Regions from separate parts of the Paenibacillus sp. FSL K6-4396 genome, predicted to be linked through region 1. Evidence: riboswitches for the same ligand, from Rfam matches in the RefSeq annotation. Region 1 holds a riboswitch; each other region holds the start of a gene.

The links. Region 1 has a riboswitch for S-adenosylmethionine ahead of metA (homoserine O-acetyltransferase MetA). Riboswitches for the same ligand answer to the same signal wherever they lie in the genome.
Region 2: another riboswitch for S-adenosylmethionine. It lies ahead of mmuP (S-methylmethionine permease); the one in region 1 lies ahead of metA (homoserine O-acetyltransferase MetA).
Region 3: another riboswitch for S-adenosylmethionine. It lies ahead of MHB85_RS25835 (methionine ABC transporter ATP-binding protein); the one in region 1 lies ahead of metA (homoserine O-acetyltransferase MetA).

Annotation. Positions count from the first base shown of each region.
Region 1 covers NZ_JBBOCR010000001.1:1,951,649-1,958,808, reverse strand. Annotated here, with positions in the region: gene MHB85_RS08965 (trans-sulfuration enzyme family protein) at 1-30, opposite strand, end outside; gene MHB85_RS08960 (PLP-dependent transferase) at 27-1,214, opposite strand; gene metA (homoserine O-acetyltransferase MetA) at 1,239-2,156, opposite strand; SAM riboswitch class I at 2,393-2,516, opposite strand; gene corA (magnesium/cobalt transporter CorA) at 2,968-3,903, shown strand; gene MHB85_RS08945 (HRDC domain-containing protein) at 3,974-4,975, opposite strand; gene MHB85_RS08940 (ROK family protein) at 5,153-6,031, opposite strand; gene MHB85_RS08935 (MOSC domain-containing protein) at 6,104-6,790, opposite strand; gene MHB85_RS08930 (phosphodiester glycosidase family protein) at 6,821-7,160, opposite strand, start outside.
Region 2 covers NZ_JBBOCR010000001.1:6,167,568-6,174,727, reverse strand. Annotated here, with positions in the region: gene MHB85_RS27145 (GerAB/ArcD/ProY family transporter) at 1-379, shown strand, start outside; gene MHB85_RS27140 (Ger(x)C family spore germination protein) at 376-1,578, shown strand; SAM riboswitch class I at 1,649-1,750, shown strand; gene mmuP (S-methylmethionine permease) at 1,843-3,255, shown strand; gene mmuM (homocysteine S-methyltransferase) at 3,233-4,300, shown strand; gene MHB85_RS27125 (ABC transporter permease) at 4,380-6,782, opposite strand; gene MHB85_RS27120 (ABC transporter ATP-binding protein) at 6,785-7,160, opposite strand, start outside.
Region 3 covers NZ_JBBOCR010000001.1:5,904,274-5,911,433, reverse strand. Annotated here, with positions in the region: gene MHB85_RS25855 (DUF2515 family protein) at 1-998, opposite strand, end outside; gene MHB85_RS25850 (thioredoxin family protein) at 1,140-1,484, shown strand; gene MHB85_RS25845 (COX15/CtaA family protein) at 1,848-2,735, shown strand; gene MHB85_RS25840 (Cthe_2314 family HEPN domain-containing protein) at 2,945-3,661, shown strand; SAM riboswitch class I at 3,791-3,932, shown strand; gene MHB85_RS25835 (methionine ABC transporter ATP-binding protein) at 4,059-5,093, shown strand; gene MHB85_RS25830 (methionine ABC transporter permease) at 5,094-5,753, shown strand; gene MHB85_RS25825 (MetQ/NlpA family ABC transporter substrate-binding protein) at 5,829-6,668, shown strand; gene MHB85_RS25820 (DUF2167 domain-containing protein) at 6,792-7,160, opposite strand, start outside.

The sequences.
Region 1 (7,160 bases):
GGAATTGGGCTTGTTGTTGGACTCACTCATGAGTGCACTCCTCCTTCCACTTCCTGTTGTGCAGCTGTCAGAGCATTGCCGAGATCTGCAATCAGATCATCTGCATGTTCAATGCCTACGGAGAACCGGAGCAGACGGTCATCCACACCTACGGCTTCACGAATTTCAAGCGGAATATCCGCATGAGTCTGTACTGCCGGATAAGTCATGAGTGATTCAACTCCGCCGAGACTTTCGGCAAAAGCAATGAGTTGGATATGACGTAGCAACGGTTCAACATAACGTGCATCCTTCACTTTGAAAGAGAAGATACCTGTGTTACCCGTGGATTGTTTGTTCTGTATCTCATACCCCGGATGATCGGATAGACCTGGATGATACACTTCAACCACCGCTGGGTGCTCAAGCAAGTATTTGGCAATAGTAAGTGCATTGTGCTCATGACGCTCCATGCGAAGAGCCAGCGTTTTCATACCTTTCATCAACTGGTAGGAGTCACTTGGAGATAATACCGCTCCAATGGAATTATGCAGGAACGCCATCTCAGCAGATAACGCCTCACCTTTGGTAATAATTAGTCCGGCGAGCACATCATTATGTCCGCCCAGATATTTGGTAGCGCTATGAATGATGATATCGGCACCCAGTTCAATCGGACGTTGGAAAAATGGAGTCAACAACGTGTTGTCAACAATGGTCAACAGGTTGTAACTTTTCGCCCAGGAAGCAACGGCTTCCACATCGGTGATCATCATCAGTGGATTGGTTGGTGTCTCAATAAATACAGCTTTTGTATTCGGTTGACGAACCTTCTCCAGTGCTGCCAGGTCATTCGTGTCCACATAACTAGCAGTTACGCCGAAACGGGACAGAATACGTTCCAGCAGACGATAGGTTCCACCATACAGATCCAGCGATACAATCAGATGATCCCCTTGACCAAACATGGCAAAGATCGTTTGCAGCGCGGCCATTCCCGAGCTACAGGCAAACCCTGCATCACCGGACTCCAGCGCTGCAGCGGCTTCTTCCAACACTTTACGGGTTGGATTAGTGGTACGAATATAATCAAACCCCGTGCTTTGTCCAAGCTTCGGGTGGCGAAACGCAGTGGATTGATAGATCGGAAAGTTAATGGCGCCTGTTACCGGTTCATTGATGGACCCAATTTGTGCTAAGCGGCTTTCGATTTTCAACTTGTTGTTGTCTTCCATTGCTGCATCCTCCTGTAATCTCGATTAGATTTGCGGGCCAATATCGTAAGGTGTTTCTTGATACACATAGTAATTGAGCCAGTTAGAGAATAATAAGTTGGCATGAGCGCGCCAAGTAGCTGGTGGCACACGGGAAGGGTCGTCATTCGGATAATAATGTCTAGGCAATGCGATATCCAAACCTTTGGCTGCATCCCGGTCATACTCCCACTTTAATGAGAACGGGTCATACTCGGCATGTCCTGTGGCAAAAATCTGTTTGCCGTCTTTGGTAGCAACCAGGAAGATCCCCGCTTCCTCGGATTCAGCCAAAATCTCTAAATTCTCATTCTTTTCAATATCTTCGCGTCTCACTTCCGTATGACGGGAATGTGGAACGTTGAATACTTCATCGAATCCACGCAACAATGGAACATGTGGTTTATTGATGGTATGTGGGAAAACGCCAAAACACTTTTCATCAAGTGCAACCTTGGGTACGTCAAAATGATGGTATAAACCTGCCTGGGAAGCCCAACATATGTGGAGGGTTGAAGTCACATTGGTTTTGGTCCATTCGAAGATCTCCTGGATTTCATTCCAATAGTTCACGTCTTCGAAATCCATTTGTTCCACCGGGGCACCCGTAATAATCATTCCATCGAAACGGCGGTGCTCAATCTCATCAAAGGTTTTATAGAACAGATCCAAATACTCCTGAGACGTATTCTTCGACGTATGGGATTTGGGATGTACGAGAACGACATCCACCTGAATAGGCGTGTTTCCCACCAGACGAAGCAATTGTGTTTCGGTCGTTTCCTTTGTGGGCATCAGGTTTAATATAGCGATACGGAGTGGACGAATATCCTGCTGATATGCAGAAGTTTCATCCATGACGAAGATATTCTCTCCTTCAAGTACTTCTTTTGCTGGTAGAGTATCGGGTATTTTGATTGGCATAGTAAGTCTAACTCCTCCTTGTGCATAGATAGATGCAGCCACCCCTGGCTTGATGTCTTCACATCAATACAGTTATAGACTGCCTTGAGCTTGTAAAAACATTGAATTGCTCTTTCATCCAACGTTACAAACAACCTCAAGTTCCTTAGCGAAAATCACTGCTGAGAAGTCGGGGCATATAACAAAGACCTTCCTCGGATTTCGAGAAAGGTCATATGTAAAAAAGATATGCGCCTCTCTCATCTCTCAGTTACAACAGTGCCACTTGACACTTAGTCGCTGCAAGAATTAGCACCGTGCGGTATACCGCCGGTTGCCGGGTTTCATCGGGCCAGTCCCTCCACCTACTCTTGATAAGATTTCGCTGTATTAGATTGTAATTAAATATGGTTCACCGTCTACTTTATTACATTAATGCCCTCACGTCAAGATGCAGTTCGATGTCTGCTTCCCAGATCGGAACCGTTCATCATCCGTTGTCATACACTGCCTCAGGGCGCGAAATAGACACATTTTTGCGCTTGAAAGCACCTTGTACCAGCGGTATACTAAACAAGGTGTTATAAACCCTTATGTGAGAGGTGACATATTAAATGGATGGCGACCCGAGGCCTGACTGGCAGCCGAATTCCGACAAACTGCATAGAGAATTGACATCAGCATGCCGGCAGCGGGACGTGACTTCCGTTTGATTATATAGTGAACGCAGCCCTGATCTCCAGGCTCCGCTGCCGACCGGCTGATTTGTTCTTTTTGCGCCCATAATGATAATATCCGCCAAGTTGGCGGGTGCAGAAGGAGTAGATTAACGATGAAAATCCGGTTGGTAAACAACGGTGTATTTATTCCGGTGGACGATATTCAGCAGGCGCTGACTCCACCAGCGGAAGGATTTTACTGGATTGATGCAGACGTAGACGATTTGGCGGTACTTCAGCCGCTGTTCTTGATGCATGATCTGGCTGTGGAAGACTGTCTTAGTGACGAAGAACAACGTCCGAAGATTGAAATTTATGAGAACCATTATTTTATTGTGATTAATAGCATCCGTTTTGATGATGAAGAGATATTTCTACGTGCGGTCAACTTATTCCTCGGCAGACATTTCATTATTAGTGTTACCAAGCACAAGGTAAGCGAATTGCGCACACTGAAACCCATCCTGTGGGAACAGGAAATCAGTACACCGGATCGTCTGCTTTATTTGCTGGTTGACTTGATTGTTGATAATTATTTCACCGTAGGTGACCGAATTGAAGCACGGATCGAGAAGCTTGAGGAAGACATTCTGATGCATACCAAAAAGTCACATCTGAATGAGATCATCGGGCTGCGCAGTGAGATTCTGTGGCTGAAAAAAGTCCTTGGACCTCAGAAAGAGGTCATTAACACCTTGAACAAAAAAGATCTGCGTCTCATCGATGATCAACTGCAAAAGTATTTCAGTGACATCTATGAGAATGCTGTAAAAATATCTGAAACCTTTGAGACTTATCGCGACCTGATGGGCAACTTGCGAGAAGCCTACCAATCCAGTATTGCGAACCGGGCGAATGAAATCATGCGTGTATTTACCGCCATTACCACGGTCTTCATGCCGCTGACGGTCATTACCGGTATATACGGCATGAACTTTACGAATATGCCAGAGCTTAACTGGAAATACAGCTATTTTGTTGTGATTGGCCTAATGGTTACCCTGGGCCTGAGCATGTTCTTCATTTTCCGCAAGAAAGACTGGGTATGAACTCGTATGAAATAACGAAGACGAAGCGCTCCTCCGGGAGAAACGCCTCGTCTTTTTTCATTTCTGATTATTAACCAACATTCTTCTCTGTCTCTGCGTGCCGACGGAAGCGGATTCGAATCATGCGCAGCCTTTCATAGACCTGCTCCAGACTTCCTCCATCGGGTTTCTCTCCTCCATACACCTTATGTAATACTGGCTTCAGGAACGTATCTCCCAGCTCCTCATACGCACTCCATACGGCCTCTTGTTCGTTCTCTGGCATCACTGCCAGCTCCACATCAAGAAGACAATCGGTGTCATAACCTTCATGATCCAGTGCCTCTAACAGCTCAACCAACTCGCGTCGGGATAATCCGGATCGATTAACAATCTCCTCTAACGTATACCCTTCCTTCATGCCTTCAAGCACCTGCTTACGCGTGGTGAACTTATCAAGTTCCTGCTTATACTTCTGCTCTCTCTGCTTGTATAACCAACTCTCATACTCTTCTTCCTTCAGCGCCGTGTATACCCAGTCCAGCGGGAATGTCGTTGAACGCTCCAGTCCGGTTGTAATCTCCATCCATTCCGTACCATACTCAGTTGCTTTGCTCTCTCCTACGCCCGGAAGTTGCATCAGTTCATCCAGCGATTGCGGAACAAAGGCACTGATCAAACGCAACAGACGATTCGTTGCAATAAAATACGGCGCCTTCCGGTCAGACACAGCTCTCTTCCTGCGCCATGTGCACAGATCCGTATATAATTGCTCATTGCCGTATAACTCACTGTAACAATGGAGCCGCTGTCCACCATAACTGCGTGACTTCAGATCATCATTCTCATGAAATAACCCCTGCAACTGCGGTCGGTACCCCTCACTCATCTGTATGGCAAGCTGATGACGGTAAATATGAAGCAGCTCCTCCCAAGAAGTCCCTTCATACCAGATGCTGTCCTCACGCTCTCCTTCCTCGTAGCGACTCCATCCCAGCTGCCAACTATCTTCCTCTTCCCCAATCCATAACTGTGCATACTCTGCATTCTGATCTGACATTCTGGACAATCTGTTCATGAAAATGACTTCCATTTTCGTTCCCTCCCTTTGAATATTCAGCTTATACGAGTTAAAGATGCTACCTATAGGCAGCACAAAAAAAAACACCCCTCCTGCAAAATCCATGCAAGAGAGGTGCTTCCTCATTAACCGTACTATGCTGTTGCCCATATCATACCACAATGGTAAAATTCGTCAATCCCTAATGACCTACTTATTCAATGCCAACTTGGCAAGCGCCAGTGAACCACACAGACCCGCATTGTCACCAAGTCCTGGTGAAACAACATACTGGTCAATGTCGGATTGAAGTGCCGGATGCTGAACGTATCCAGCCAGCAACTCCTGCAGTTTGCTACGAACCATCGGGAACAGGTGCTCCTGCTTCATTACTCCGCCACCCATGACAATTTTCTGCGGAGAGAGAATCAGAACATAGTTCATCAGGGCGTGTGCCAGGTAATGTGCTTCGATCTCCCAAGCTTTATGATCTGCAGGCAGTTCATAAGCCGGTTGCTCCCAACGTTTGTTAATAGCTGGGCCAGCTGCAAGGCCTTCGAGGCAGTCACCATGATACGGACAGAAACCCTCGTATGTATCCTCCGGATGTCTGCGTACAATGATATGTCCCATCTCTGGATGTGACAATCCATGGACCATTTTACCGCCAACCACAGCACCTGCACCAATACCTGTACCCACAGTGATATACAGACAGCTCTCAAGACCTTGTGCAGCGCCCCAGGTTGCTTCTCCAAGTGCCGCACCATTCACATCCGTATCAAATGTCATCGGCACATCAAAATGCTCCTTGAGCTTGCCAATCACGTTATACTGTCCCCAATGTGGTTTAGGTGTTGTTGTGATATAGCCATATGTTGGGCTTCCTTCAATCGGATCAATCGGACCGAATGAACCTACACCCAGAGCTTCAATGCCTTTGCCTTCAAAAAATGAAATCACTTGAGCCATGGTCTCTTCCGGTGTTGTTGTTGGAAAACTTACGCGTTCCAGAACTTCTCCGTTTTCTGTGCCAATACCACATACAAATTTGGTTCCGCCTGCTTCAATTGCGCCTAAGATCGTCATGTTAGTCACACTCCCAAGTTAGTTTAAAAAGGAATTCGAATTGCTTTACTTGATGACACGATAATTACCCTGCTACTTGTTCTCCAGCTTGGACAATCGTTTCATTAACGTTTGCCTCCAGCTGTCTGACAGCGCAGGAATGGCCAGCAACGTCTGAATACCTTCGACATTTTCTTTCCCCTGATGCATGATTCGATTGGCTTCAAGAACCGTCATTGAGGCTGGATCGGTGCTGATCCGTCGAAATATCGATGAAGGCCTTACCTCACCTTCTTGCAGTACACGAAAGTAAAAGCCGGTATATCCACTCTCCTGAAAATAAACAGGTAGCTCCTTATAGTCATACCTCGCACCCAGCTTGAAGCAAGGTTGTCTGGGCTGACTGACCTGCACTGTGGCTTCGCCCAACTCGTACACATCACCAATCCGTACGTCTTCTTCGGCACAGCCTTCAACCGTCAGATTTTCTCCACAAGCTCCCCAATCCAGCTTGCGATCCATCAGTTGTTCGAGCACCGGATAACGACTGTAATCGTATACACAAACGGCTTTGTCAGGGCCGCCATGATGCACCAGATCCGCCTGCGCGTCCCCTGTCATTCCAGTGAATGACAGGAAAACCGCGTCGGATACAGGATGTTTCACAATGCCGCTCAGCACTTCACGCTTCTGCCCAGGGAGCGGCCGCGGCAGTCCTACATTAATGGCCAGAACAGCTGTATTGCCCTCCCCTGGCTTTCGATCAGATGTGAGTGTCATTTGCGTCATACCTCCTATAATCACTTTCTTTTAACGCACAGAGCCGCCAAATACGAGTGTATTACTCAAGAGCCGACCTGGAGAAGTCAGCATTTTGCCCCCGGCATACATACCCGAGGAAGCACCGCCATCCAGATTCATGGCCTGTTTGGCGCCAAGCTTCTGCATCACCGCTGCCCACTCCTTGATTGTTGCTCCGGAAACGGTAGCCAGCATAACAGAACCGTCCGCCATGATCGCAATACCACTTCTGGCTCCGGAAGCATTAAGAATCTTGGCATCCTTGAAACCTTCGCTCGTCGGATTGACAGCTACCTTACCGTCTTTTACCAGACGGGGTCCTGCCCCAACAGCAGTCACTACATCTTGC
Region 2 (7,160 bases), 4.2 Mb from region 1:
ATCCCTTGATGGGATCAAAACGCGAACCTGGCCAACGCTGGATTTGGTAAGAAGCTTTGAGATACAAGGTTTAATATTCGAAAGATTCGAATCCTTATTGCTGGTCATCTGGATTATGCAAATTTTCTCGACTACAGCGATCACACATTACTGCGCGTCGGTGGGTATTCGTGATTTGTTCCGTTCCAAAAAAATCAAAGGTATTATGTACGGTCTGCTTCCGTTCATCTATCTGATAGCAATGATGCCCAAGACCGTGGATGATACCTTCGAACTAGGAGATATGCTGGGTAACGTGTCCGTATGGTTATTTGCCATTTTACCTCTGGTACTACTGTTGTTAAGTCTGATTCGTAAAAAAGGAGGCAAGCATGCATGATTACATTCCGTATGTTGTTACGCTTAGCCACTGTATTATGCATACTCTTAACGATATCCGGATGTTGGAGCAGTCGGGAGATAGAGGATCTAAGTGTATACGTTGGTCTTGGGATCGATATTGGCAAAGAGACGGAATTTGAGAAAAACATCGCTAATCAGGGAGGAGCGTATTCCAAGCAGAACAATGTGACAGCCACGGTACAGATTGCTCCCGGTAACTCCAGCAGTCAGAAGAGCCAACAATCCGGGTCACCTGCTTCTGGTAAAACGTCCTACTCCAATGAACAGCTTACCGGAGATTCCTTGCTGCAAATCTTTCGTCAGTTTGCACTAAGGCGAGATCATCCGCTCATCGGGCATCATCTGAAGGTTATCGTTGTGTCCAAGGATATCGCCAAAAAGTATGGTCTGGACCAGCTGCTGGATTTTGTACTTCGGGATAACGATATTCGTCCTAACTGTCTGGTGCTGATTAGCCATCATCGCGCTGCTGATGTACTGACTTCAGATGATCCTTCCCGGATTCCAGCATTTTATCTTACAGGTATTACAGGTAATTCGTACTTGTCCAATAAAATCCTGGACCCCGTTCTACTCTCCAAACTAGATGCACAAATGCAATCCGGTTCCAGCTTTTTGCTCCAGAATGTACTGAACTTCAATGGAGAGGACAAGTTCTCCGGTGCCAGTATCTTTGATGGGAAAACGACCAAATTCATCGGGGAACTCAGCCAAACGGATCTAGAAGGGCTGTCGTGGATCAGACCTAAAGAAAAAGGAGGCATCTTGAAGACATACAATAAAGCGGGATTCACTGTTGTATATGAAATGAAGAAGAAAAAAACAAAAATAATTCCAAAAGTGGTTGGCGATGATATTTCATTCCATGTGAAGACTGAATCCGAAGGCTGGTTGATGGAGGATTGGCGTGCTCCAGAGGAAGAGGAAAAAGGTGCTTATCTCAGAGAATTGGAAAAAGAATTTGCTGAACTGGCTGAACAACAGATTCGACAGGTGTTATACAAACTGCAGCATACCTATAAAGTAGATGTTGCGGATTTTCGGGATAGCTTGCGTATCAAAGAACCTAAAACATGGAAAAAAGTCAAAGACGATTGGGATAAAATTTTTAGCACCGTGCCGATCACGTATGAGGTAAAGACCACCATCACCAATCCGGGGTCTTCCACGGAATAGCGAGGTGTGCCATTTATTATTTAAATGTTGACACATTCATGATAGATCGCTATATTAGTAAAAAATCATTTTCTTATCCAGAGAGGTGGAGGGACTGGCCCTTAGAAACCTCAGCAACAGATCTGAAGGATACTGTGCTAATTCCAGCGGGTGAAAGCCTGATAGATAGGAGCGTTTGTTTTTATTTGTCAGTAACGGCGCACTCTTTAGGCAGAGTGGGTCTTTTTTGTTTTTTCTGGATGAAGAAGTAGGGGAGCAGCTGGTATGGAAAACAACAACGACAAAGGGCATTTTCAGCGGAAAATGCAAGCACGGCATGTGGTCATGCTCTCTCTCGGAGGAGTCATTGGAACGGGATTATTCCTCAGCTCAGGTTACACCATTCAGCAGGCGGGACCACTGGGAACCATTCTGTCCTATCTAATCGGAGCCATCGTTGTATATCTGGTGATGCTCTGTCTTGGTGAACTGTCTGTTCATATGCCAGAGACGGGAGCATTTCATAGTTATGCAGCCAAATATATCGGACCGGCAACAGGCTACACGGTGGCTTGGTTATACTGGTTAACCTGGACTGTTGCGCTTGGCTCCGAATTCACAGCCGCTGGATTGCTGATGCAGCGCTGGTTCCCATCGGTGAACGTATGGATATGGAGTGCGCTCTTTGCACTGATGATCTTTCTGTTTAATGCATTAACGGTGAAATTATTTGCGGAATCCGAGTTCTGGTTCTCATCTGTAAAAGTAGTGACTATCGTAATCTTCATTATTATCGGTGGCGCAGCCATGTTTGGGTTCATTCCCATGGCGGATTCTGAACCGGCTCCATTTCTATCGAATATTACCGCATCCGGGTGGTTCCCTCATGGGGCTACAGCCATATTGATGACCATGCTTGCTGTAAACTTTGCCTTCTCAGGCACCGAGTTAATCGGCATTGCCGCGGGTGAGACGGAGAACCCGGAAAAGACGATACCGAAAGCTATTCATACAACGCTGTGGCGTTTGGTTATTTTCTTCATCGGAACGATTATTATCTTGTCGGCCTTGTTGCCCATGTCGGATGCCAGTGTACTGGAAAGTCCGTTTGTAGCGGTAATGGAGCGGGTGGGTGTACCCTATGCAGCAGACATTATGAACTTTGTTATTCTGACGGCGATTCTCTCTGCTGCCAATTCGGGCCTATATGCATCTTCACGGATGCTCTGGTCTCTGGCTGACAAAAAAACGATCTCTCCGTGGTTTGCCAAATTGACCAAAAGCGGGGTACCGCTGAATGCACTTCTGATTAGTATGGTGGGTGGTGCGTTGGCCTTGCTGTCCAGCATCATTGCGCCAGGTACCGTGTATATTACACTGGTTTCCATTTCAGGTCTGGCTGTCGTTGCGGTATGGATGAGTATCAGTGTCTCCCAATACATGTTCCGCAGACAATATATCCGGGAAGGACATGCGGTCAAAGATCTGGTCTACCGCACACCACTATATCCGGTGGTACCAATTGTTTCATTTATATTATGCCTGGCTTCATGCATAGGTATTGCCTTTGACCCGACACAGCGAATTGCGCTATATTGTGGGGTTCCGTTTATTGCAGTGTGTTACGCTGCTTATTATCTGACAGAACGTGTGAATAAGAAAAGAGGACAAGTACATGACGCAAGCACAACAGACTAACCCCTTAGAACGGATCCTGCGTGAACATCCGGTCATGATTCTGGATGGAGCGCTGGCAACGGAACTCGAACAGCATGGATGTGATCTCGATGATCCACTATGGTCTGCTCGTGTGTTACTTGAGAATCCGGATGTTATCGTTCAGGTCCATGCAGATTATTTTCGAGCAGGAGCCGACTGTGCGATTACATCCAGTTATCAGGCGACGGTGGATGGTTTCCGCAAGAGAGGGATCGATGAACAGGCAGCACTGGAGCTGATCCGCAAGACGGTGGAACTGGCTGCACAGGCGAGAGATGACGTGTGGGCAGAAGTGCAGAGTAGACTAGTAGGGAGAGAAAGCTCGACAAGTCAGCTTGTAGAAGCTTCTTCGGTACGTGCTGAGACGGTGGAGAATGAGGAGTATATAACAGATCGTACAGGGGATCGCGAAGGAAATTGTCTTCGTCTACGTCCAATTATTGCCGGGTCCGTAGGTCCGTACGGCGCTTATCTGGCGGACGGTTCAGAGTATGTGGGTCATTACGGCGTGTCGGATGAGACGCTTGCCGCATTTCACCGTCCGCGTATGGCGGCGCTGATTGAAGCGGGTGCTGATATTCTGGCGTTTGAGACGATTCCTTCCTTGCAGGAAGCTCAGGTGCTGGTTGAATTACTGAAGGAGTTTCCTCATGCGTATGCCTGGTTATCTTTTTCTTTAAAAGACGGGATAAGCATCAGCGAAGGCACACTGCTTGAGGTATGTGCACAGACGTTTGGCTCCGAGCCGCAGGTTGCGGCGATTGGCCTGAACTGTGCTCCGATGGAAGTGGTGACGGAAGCAGTGGGTATTTTGAGCCGTACCAGCGATAAACCTGTTATTGTGTATCCGAACTCGGGAGAAGTATACGATGCAGCAACGAAGACGTGGAGTGGACAGGGTACATGTGGCAGTATGAGTGATGCTTCGGAACAGTGGGTTGCTGCGGGCGCAAAAATTATTGGTGGCTGCTGCCGAACTACGCCACATCAGATTGGCGAACTTGCGAAGAAGTGGCGGAGTTAAATCATAACGCAATAACAGCACTTCCACCTTTTATAAAGGCATGGAAGGGCTGTTATTGCGTTATAGAATCCTGACTACCTTATTCGATAACCAACATACGTGGCGATGCCCCACGAATAATTCGCGAAGAGAACCATGAACCAAGACCCGCTGCAATGATACTTAGACAGGCGAACAGTATCATTCCACCCCAATTCAGGATCAGCGGAAGCTCGACGATACCATAACCGGAAAGGACCAGTTCGAGCAGAAGAGGAAGTACATATACGCCGACGAGCATACCCAGTATCGCTCCGATGGAGGACAGTACGATCATTCCCATCGTGACCGAGAATCGGATCTGGCGGGATGTCATTCCCAGTGATTTGTATATTCCGTAGTTTCTGCTCTCTTTGCGGATATTGATCCGACAGGTGCTGAAAATAATGATGAACGTCACAGCGATGAACAGCAATCCAATCAGACTCATGGGATAGATCAGGATATTGGCAGCTTCCGCGTATACTGAATCAAGCAATGTCTTCTGGGTGACTACGGATGCAAAATCTTTAAATTGTTCGTTCAATTCCCCGGCAATCAGATCCGCCTGTGTAATATCCTTCACATTGATGAAAATGGCATCGAATTCACCATAAGCCGGGTTCACACTTCTCATGGCATCGATCGTGATTCGGCCTGAAACAGACATGTTGGCGATCGCCTGATAGATTCCTGTGATGAGGAATGTCCTCTTCTCTCCTTCAATATAGATGTCGATGAGATCACCAAGATCCTTATTGGATGTTTGGGCTATACTTACACCAATGGCAATCTCATTCACATGGTGAGGGTTATCGCCTCTCAATGTTGTGAACCCAAGTTCCTGATATTTTCCGTCCAGTACACTCAAGTTGAGACTGATGGATGGGCCTTGCACTCCCTTAGAAGACTCCGGGCTAATGACACCCGTTGTGTTCCCTTGCCAGCCCACATTGCTGATCCTTGAATCCTGTTCTAACACGTGTTTCAGCTCAGCCTGGGGGAAGGTACTTTTGTTCACCACGACTGCTGCGATGTTGGCATTATCATACCCCCAATGGGCTGCGGTCTGATAGATTCCGGTTATGCTGGTCAGCAGAACATACCCTAGAACCAATACAGAGGATGCCATCGTGGTCAGCAGGAGGGTTAGAATAGAACTTTTGGTGTTTTTGAACAAATGTCGAAGTCCAAGGGCCATAGTCACAGGCAGTCGTGTGAACCCGATCCATCGTGCCCAGGGTGAATTCATTTTGCCCGCCATCCGGCTATTATCTGTCTCCGACATACCATAACGAATGGCCTGCACAGGCTGTATGCTGCGTGCTTTTTTGGCATATAACACAACGGACAGAATCACTATAGCAAATAGAAGCACACCAGCCATAATGGCAGCGTCCAATCCTTGGACTGGAATGTTCCGATGGTCCACTCGAAGAGAGGACACGGATATATTAATGATCCACCTGGAGATCCATACGCTAAGTGCAATTCCGGGGATAATGGCAGCAATGGAGAGCATCGCATATTGAATGACATAGGTACCTATTGTTCTCCGGGCAGTTAGCCCGAGTGATTTGAGAATACCTATCGTTCTGTAATTGGCCAGTATGGCATCCGAAATTGTGAACCCGATGGTCATCAAAGCGATGGAGAGCATGACAACGCCCATGAAAATCATAATGAAGCCAATAACCTGGTTAATAATCAGATAAAAAGAGGAGATCGCTTCGAACTCCATTTTGGATTCCAGAAACGGAGTACCTGTCTCGCGATTGTACCGTTCCCAATACAATGAATTCATACTGTAATCGTTGAAATGAATACCGATCATGTAATTCTCGTTGCCAGCGAGTGCCGTGAAATCACGTTGATAATCAGCAGAATTCATCCAGACCCGTGCAGTATTGGAGAAGGGTGCTCCGTACGGTACGTCGATGACAATACCCGACACATTCAATTCGAGTGTGCTTGAGCCGGTTTTGAAGCCAATGGTATCATCTAACGAAATATGATAGGCATTTGCCATGGACGTTGGAATCCAGACGGAGCCCGGTTCGGGAGTCGTGCTGGGTGTTCCACTTGAAAAAATAAGTTCATCCACACCCCATGGCGGCGGAGGTGTATTAAACATGTACAGGTAGATGTTAGGGATGTGAGTTTCATTCAAGATGATGCCTGACAATGAACGATACGATAGTAACGGGGACACCTGAACGTCATCCTGGGAAGCCCACCAATCGTGCACCGTCTCCGGGTCATTCAGCCCTTTCTCAAAAGTCAGAATCTGATGAGACCCATGGGTGCGGATATGCATTTCATGAAACTGATTGCCTGTGTTCGCCAGAATGACAATAGCTGTAGATACAAGAAGTGTCGAGAGTAGCAGGAGCAGCGCAATCAGCGCATTTTGTATTTTGTTCCTACCCAGATACGACAAGCTAAGTTTAAACATGACTGCCATCGTTATTCCTTCCCCGTAACCAAAGCGAAGATAATCGCTTCACGATCTTGAATTTGATGTTCGTCATAGGTATCGAACTCAAGGATTCCGCCAATCTTGCCGTCTTGAATATAGATCAGGCGATCTGCCCGACAGGCAGCCTTAATATCATGCGTAACCATAACTACCGACTGTCCTTTTCGATGGATATCTGTAAGGATATCGAGAACAGCTGTGCCATGTTCCATATTTAAGCTTCCGGTCGGTTCATCCGCAAAAATGATATCCGGCGAGTTGATCAAAGCCCGTGCAATCGCAGCTCGTTGCTGCTGTCCTCCGGAAGTTTGGGAGGGGAGACGGTTACGTTGTCCATCAATATCCATGGCATTCATCAGCTCA
Region 3 (7,160 bases), 4.0 Mb from region 1:
AGGCCAGGCCAATATTCAGCACGCGAGCCACGATGGGGAACCAAACGTGCGAACTCCAACACTTGTGAGTGTACTTGCTCCACGCCAAACAACAAGGCATATAGGCCTTTACCAAACATGATCCGCTCATCCAACTTTCCAAAATGTTCAATGACGCGTCCTGTGAGTCCTGCTCCCCGTCCGAGAGGAAAGACGATATGATTCAGACCCGCCAAATTATGCAGATGGAATGCGGGTTTCGAAAGTACTTCTTTTTGAAAATAAGGATGCTGCACCACCCGGCTCTCGATATAGTTCTGCTCATTAATAATTAATGCCACACTAAGCAGTGAACTGCACCGTTCCAGCCAAAAGCGTTCCCAAAACGGCGTCATAAACGCCGATATGTGAAAGTGCGATAAGAGATGGAAACAGCTTCGTCCGATCCGGCGACTGTTCATATACAGCAGTAGCTGGGGATAGGCATCCTGGAAAATGAGTGCATTGCACCGCTCCAGCAGCCGATACATATACTCGCGATCGCTCTGATTCTGTAGATTATGCATTAAGTCACTCTGAAGATCTGTCATGTGATATCCGCCGTTGCGAGAGACCATATGGGCCAGCAGTGCCCAATGGAGTTCAGGGTATTGCTCATAACATTCCAGATAAGCTGCCGTGCGGGTGATATTACTCCGATTGTGCTCTTGAGTCAGTGTCTTAATCTCTTCCAGAATGATGCAATCTTCTTCGCAGACGAGTGCGCTTTGAACCTGGTCCGTGCGTGCAAAAGATTTGTTGCTGGCAGGTAACAAACGCTCCACCTCAGACTGTAAGGCAGCTGCCGTATCTGTATCCCACTCGATGTCACGCAAAGGGTGACGAAGCTGTGCAGAAGCTTGCCATGCAGCCTGTTTGCCACGCCAGATTTCCCGGGCAGCACCCGGAATGGAACGGACCATCTGCAGGAGGGACCCGTGATGTTGTTCGCTGGAAGAATCGGTTCTGGTGGAAGTCATGATGTGACATCCTTTCATGATGTTCTGGGTTTATTTTCACAGACCATGTGGTTATTCTAAGTATGCGCTGATTATTTGACTTCCACTCGCCAATTTGCTTCACTTAGGGTAAGACAAGGTACAGAAAGGGAGATGAACCGAATGGAACAGATTACTTCCAAACCGGCTTTTGATGTAGCCATCCAATCCCCACGTTTGACGATTGCCGTATTCAAGGCAGACTGGTGTGGTGACTGCAAATACATCGATCCGTTTATGCCTGAGGTTGAAGAGAAATATACACGTGAACTGACTTTGATTGAGGTCGACGTGGATCAGGTTGGAACCGTTAGTGAAGAGCAGAATATTCTTGGCATTCCGAGCTTTGTGGCGTATACAGATGGCCGCGAACTCGTACGGTATGTGAACAAGCTGCGCAAGTCGAGAGAAGAGATTGAGCAGTTCTTAGATCGAGCAGTTGAAGTGTACAACACGATCCATAAATGATAATAAAAGTATGACAGGTTCATTTTGTAAAAGGGTATACTAGATGAAACGCCATTTCTCTTGAAATAGGGAAATGGCGTTTGTGTTTAGGATTCAGTTTAAGACACAATTCAACTGGCATATCCCTCAATTACATAACCCCAATGACCTGCGGGTCATTATTTCACCAGACGTTAACATTTTGTCACAAAGCGCGACGTCAATGAACATTTTATCCGGTATAATGAATTTAGTTGTGAAATAAGTGTCAAAGTACCGAAACAAGCGGAGAATATTCTTCGCCATCTTAAACCAACAGCGGGTGAGAAAAATTTGAAACACTTAACTTTGTTTAAATGGTTAACCGTATTAACCTGTCTTGTCATGTTTCTGGCCACTTTTGGTGGAGGCATCGTAACCAAAACGGAATCAGGCCTTGGCTGCGGAACAGAATGGCCTTTATGTAACGGAAAACTCGTTCCGGCACATACTGTGGCTTCACTCATTGAATATTCCCACCGCGCTGTAAGTGCACTGGCTGGACTGTTGTCCATTGCCTCATTTGTTGCTTTTCTGCGGTTTGGCAAGTCACGCCGTGACCTGCAATTGTTTTCTTTCTTAACTCTGGTATTTGTTATCGTCCAGGGAATCATGGGTGCTTTTGCCGTCGTCTTCTCCCAATCTTCAGCAGTCATGGCACTGCATTTTGGTTTTGCACTGATTGCTTTTGCCAGTTCTCTAATGATGGCGCTGGGCATAAGGCAGGAGGCTAAAGATGGCGGATTGGAACGCCTGAATAAATACCCTCGGGTTAGCAAAAAATTCAGGAATCTGGTCTGGTTCTCCACTATTTACACATATCTCGTGGTATACACGGGTGCATTTGTGAGTCACACGGATTCTGCTGGCGGATGTTCCGGATTTCCGCTCTGTAACGGGCAGATTATTCCTGAGCTTTCGGGTGGGGTAGCGGTTGCTTTTGCTCACCGTGCAGCAGCAGCGTCGCTCGTGATTGTTATCGCAATTCTGGGTCACTTCGCTTACCGTAATCATCCGGACAACAAGGAAATGCGTACCCTTGGCGTGGTATCCGTTGTTCTCATCCTGATGCAAGTAGTCATTGGTATTTTCATGATGGTGACAATGAACCGTCCGGAAGTATACATGTTTGTAGCTCTCGCTCATATGCTGGATATCGCCATATTATTCGGAGTTTTAACGTATATGAGTTTCCTGGTGTACAAGCTGCATCGCCCGGCTAATCGTTTCTAAGATATAGATCCATTCTTTTTCCAAAGGTACTTGGGCTAAATATGAAAGTCCACCATCCAGTGATGTACATCATTGGACAGGTGGACTTTGTTTGATGTCAGGGGGATCAGGGCAACCTATGGCAAGCAGCAATTACACGGAATGGATGATGTGTTACGTTTACGGTGATGAATTCTTGTTGATTTGATTTGGAAAAGAGGAGGTTAGATATGCTGCGAACGTTGTTGGGGGAAAAGCCACGTATAAACGAAGGTAAATTGAAGGCAGCGATGGACACAATGGCGCATACGCTCGAGTTATTTCAACGACAAATGCATGTGGACCATGATCCCACGCATGACTATCGGAAACTGTATGTGTGGACTCAGGGACTTATCTCCTCACTGGATGAACTGGAGCAAAGCTGCTTCGCTGCTTCTCATTTTCGCAAAAAAGTCGTTGCAGGCTCAACGGACGACATGACGCCGACTGAAAAAGCCGAGTATGCACGGTATGTGTATTTCTACAAAGATGGCTTTATCCGCTGCTTTGCCATCCTAGATAAGGTGGGCACGGTATTAAATGAAATATTCCAGTTAAATACTTCAAATACCAAAGCACATTTTTCTTATTTTACTGTGTTAAGGCAGTTCGATTATGCGAGAGAGCATCATGATCTTGCGTTGCAATTGATTCAGATCAAAGACTCTTATCGGGAGCCGATGAGTAAGCTGCGCAAACGACGTAATATGGAAATTCACTATATGAACTCAGAAATGCACGATGACCTGTGGCAGTTACACCAGACCTTGCAAGGTAAAGTGAAATTGGAGGATTTGAATCAGCATGTGCAGGAAATGCGTCAGGGCGTGGATATGGTCTGTGAAACGTTAACAGCCTCTTATCGTTATATCAACAGAATATGGAAAAGAAATAATTCCCTTTGACAAATCGGAATACTTGGAATATACTGAATTTCAATCGAATGTTACACGGATATAATTGATATTTCGGAAGTTACGTTCACATTATAAAGCATAAACTACATGAACTTATAAAATCCTACAACAACATATTTCTTATCGAGAGCGGCGGAGGGACAGGCCCGATGAAGCCCGGCAACCGATTTGTAACGACATGATACATGTATCATTCGTTATAGATGTTAGGTGCTAATTCCTACAAAATGGTGCAAGACACGATTTTGGCAGATGAGAAGGTATATTCTTTCACGTGAAGAGCCCTCTTTGTATCTGCAAAGGGCTCTTTTTTTGTACTTTAAGGGGAGTTTTCCTTTAGATCGGGTAAAGATACATGTAGGTGGTTGGAAAGGGGCAAGTGCGATTGATTGAATTAAAAGGTTTAACGAAAATGTACGGCAAAGGGGCAAAATCTACAACAGCGTTATCCGAGCTGAATTTGAGCATCCAAAAGGGCGAAATCTACGGCGTGATTGGCCATTCTGGAGCGGGCAAAAGTACATTGATTCGCTGCATTAATTTGCTGGAACGGCCTACGGAGGGTGAGGTATGGGTCGACGGAATCAACCTGACTGAACTGAGCAAAACCGAATTGCAGCAACAGAGACGCAAGATCGGGATGATTTTTCAACATTTTAATCTGTTATCCTCGGCAACAGTATATGACAATGTAGCTTTTCCACTAAAGCTTGTGAATACACCCAAGGATGCTATTGATCGCAAAGTGAAGGAAATGCTCGCCCTGGTTGGTCTGGAGCACCATAGCAGCAAATATCCGGCTCAATTATCGGGTGGACAGAAACAACGTGTAGGGATTGCGAGAGCACTTGCAAGTGATCCGAATGTACTTCTCTGTGATGAGGCTACTTCGGCACTTGATCCGCAGACGACAAATTCAATCCTGAAGTTATTGCTCGACATTAATGAAAAGTACAACCTTACGATTGTGCTGATCACACATGAGATGCATGTCATTCAGAACATCTGTGACAAGGTAGCTGTCATTCATCAAGGTGGCATTGTGGAACAGGGACCTGTAACCGAAGTGTTCCTGAAGCCGCAGCATGCGATTACGCGGGACTTCATGATGCGTGACCATGAAGCTGGACTCGCTCTGGAAGAGACCGCTCTGGCGAATGCAGGCATTGAATTGCAGGCAGGTGCTGCTTCCAAACTTGTGAAGATATCCTTTCTGGGTAACAAAACGTATGAAGCGATTTTGTCGAGAACGGTACGTAAGACAGGCGTGGATTTTGCCATCCTGCAGGGTACAATCTCTACGATTAAACAGGTGCCTTATGGACAGCTGACCGTTCGGTTCGAGGGTGATTCAAATGCGATTGATCGAACGATATCAGAATTAACCGCTGAGGGACTTGATGTGGAGGTGCTTCGTTAGATGGATTTTTCAACAGTTCGCTGGGAAGAGGTTGGTAAAGCTTCCATAGAGACATTGCAAATTTTGGGTGTATCAGGTTTGTTTACCGTTATCTTGGGTTTACCGCTCGGAGTTCTGCTGTTTATGACGGCTAGATCTGCTTCGATCAAGTCACGGGCAGTGTACACGATACTATCTCTGATTGTTAATATTTTGCGCTCAGTTCCATTTATCATATTGATTGTTGCTCTTATTCCATTCACTCGTATACTCGTCGGTACAGCTACAGGAGTGTTAGGTGTTATACCACCTTTAGTTATTTCAGCAGCTCCTTACTTTGCTCGATTGGTGGAGACGACGTTGCGAGAAGTTGATCGGGGTGTCATTGAGGCTGCGCAGGCGATGGGCGCATCGACCGGACAGATTGTAAGACGGGTCTTACTGCCTGAGGCACTGCCTGGACTGCTTGCGGGTATAACGATCACCATCGTTACGCTTGTCTCCTATACGGCGATGGCGGGCATGGTTGGTGGTGGAGGTCTGGGAACACTGGCAATCAACTATGGATATTTCCGTTATCAAAATGAAATCATGATTATATCCGTAGTGTCGATGATCATTCTTGTGCAAATTCTCCAGATGGCTGGAGATCGCTTGGTTACATTTTTCACCAGGAAATAACACATAGATAACATGATGGATATGCATTCATGCGGACGCCACATGAAAAAAATGATTAGAGAAGGGGTTTTACACATGAAAAAATGGTCTTTTGCTCTACTTAGTCTTATGTTAATTGTGGTTCTCGCAGCTTGCGGAAACAACAAGGACGCCGATAGCGGCGCAGACAATTCAGCAGGTGCACCACGTACAGTTGAATTGAAAGTTGGAGCTTCACCTACACCACATGCAGAGATTCTGGAAAGCATCAAGCCTGAGCTGGAAGCACAAGGTATTCGTTTACAAGTCGTTACGTTCAATGACTATGTACAACCAAACCAGCAACTTGCTGATAAAAAATTGGATGCAAACTTCTTCCAGCACCAGCCTTATCTGGACACAGAGAATAAAGAACGTGGATTCAACCTCGTTACTGTAACACCTGTTCATGTTGAACCTTTTGGTGGATACTCCAAGAAGATTAAGTCTTTGGATGAATTGGCTGATGGCGCAAAAGTAGCCATTCCAAATGACCCATCCAATGGTGGACGTGCACTGTTGTTGCTTGCGAAGGAAGGCATTATTACGCTGAAAGACAACACAAATATTACATCTACGATTCAAGATATCACAGCCAATCCGAAAAATCTGAATATTATCGAGCTGGATGCAGCCATGATGCCTCGTCAATTGGATGAAGCGGATCTGGTATTCATCAACGCTAACTATGCGCTTGAAGCAAACCTGAATCCAGCGAATGATGCTTTGCTGATCGAAGATCTGCAAGGTAACCCATACGCAAACATCCTCGTTTCCCGTGAGGACAACAAGGATGCAGATGCAATCCAAAAACTGGCTGCTGCTCTGCACTCCGAAGAAGTGAAAACATTCATCAAAGAACGTTATAAAGGTGCAGTTGAACCTGCAACTGAATAATTCACGATATGTATGATATGTTGTGAAGCTATTAAGAATAAGCCGTATATCTCTTCTGAAGAGATATACGGCTTATTCTATGTTTCCTAATCTGTGCTGACGTGGGGATTAATAAGGGAAGGGTTAGGGCTTATCTTGTTTCTCCGCGTTGGGTGGATGTCCAGATTGGCGGTAGTAGGATAATTCATTCTGATCAGCATACTGCTGCTCATCTGCTTCCTGCAGGTACGTTCTCTCGGAGGGAGAGAGTGTTTCTTCTTCTCCGTGTGAGCTTTTGATCTTGTATCTGATCCAACCGATTAACCCAAGGACGACAACGAGGATCAAAGCCCATCCTTTTTTGAGCAAAAGAAGAGCACTGAATTTCTGGGAAACCGTGTACCCGATCCCGCCCATCAGAAGACTGTTGAGCCCTATGGTGGATGTTTTGTCAGTCGAAGCATTGTACTCCTCGTAGGTATATCCTGCATTGATGTGAAGTTGATTAAGGAC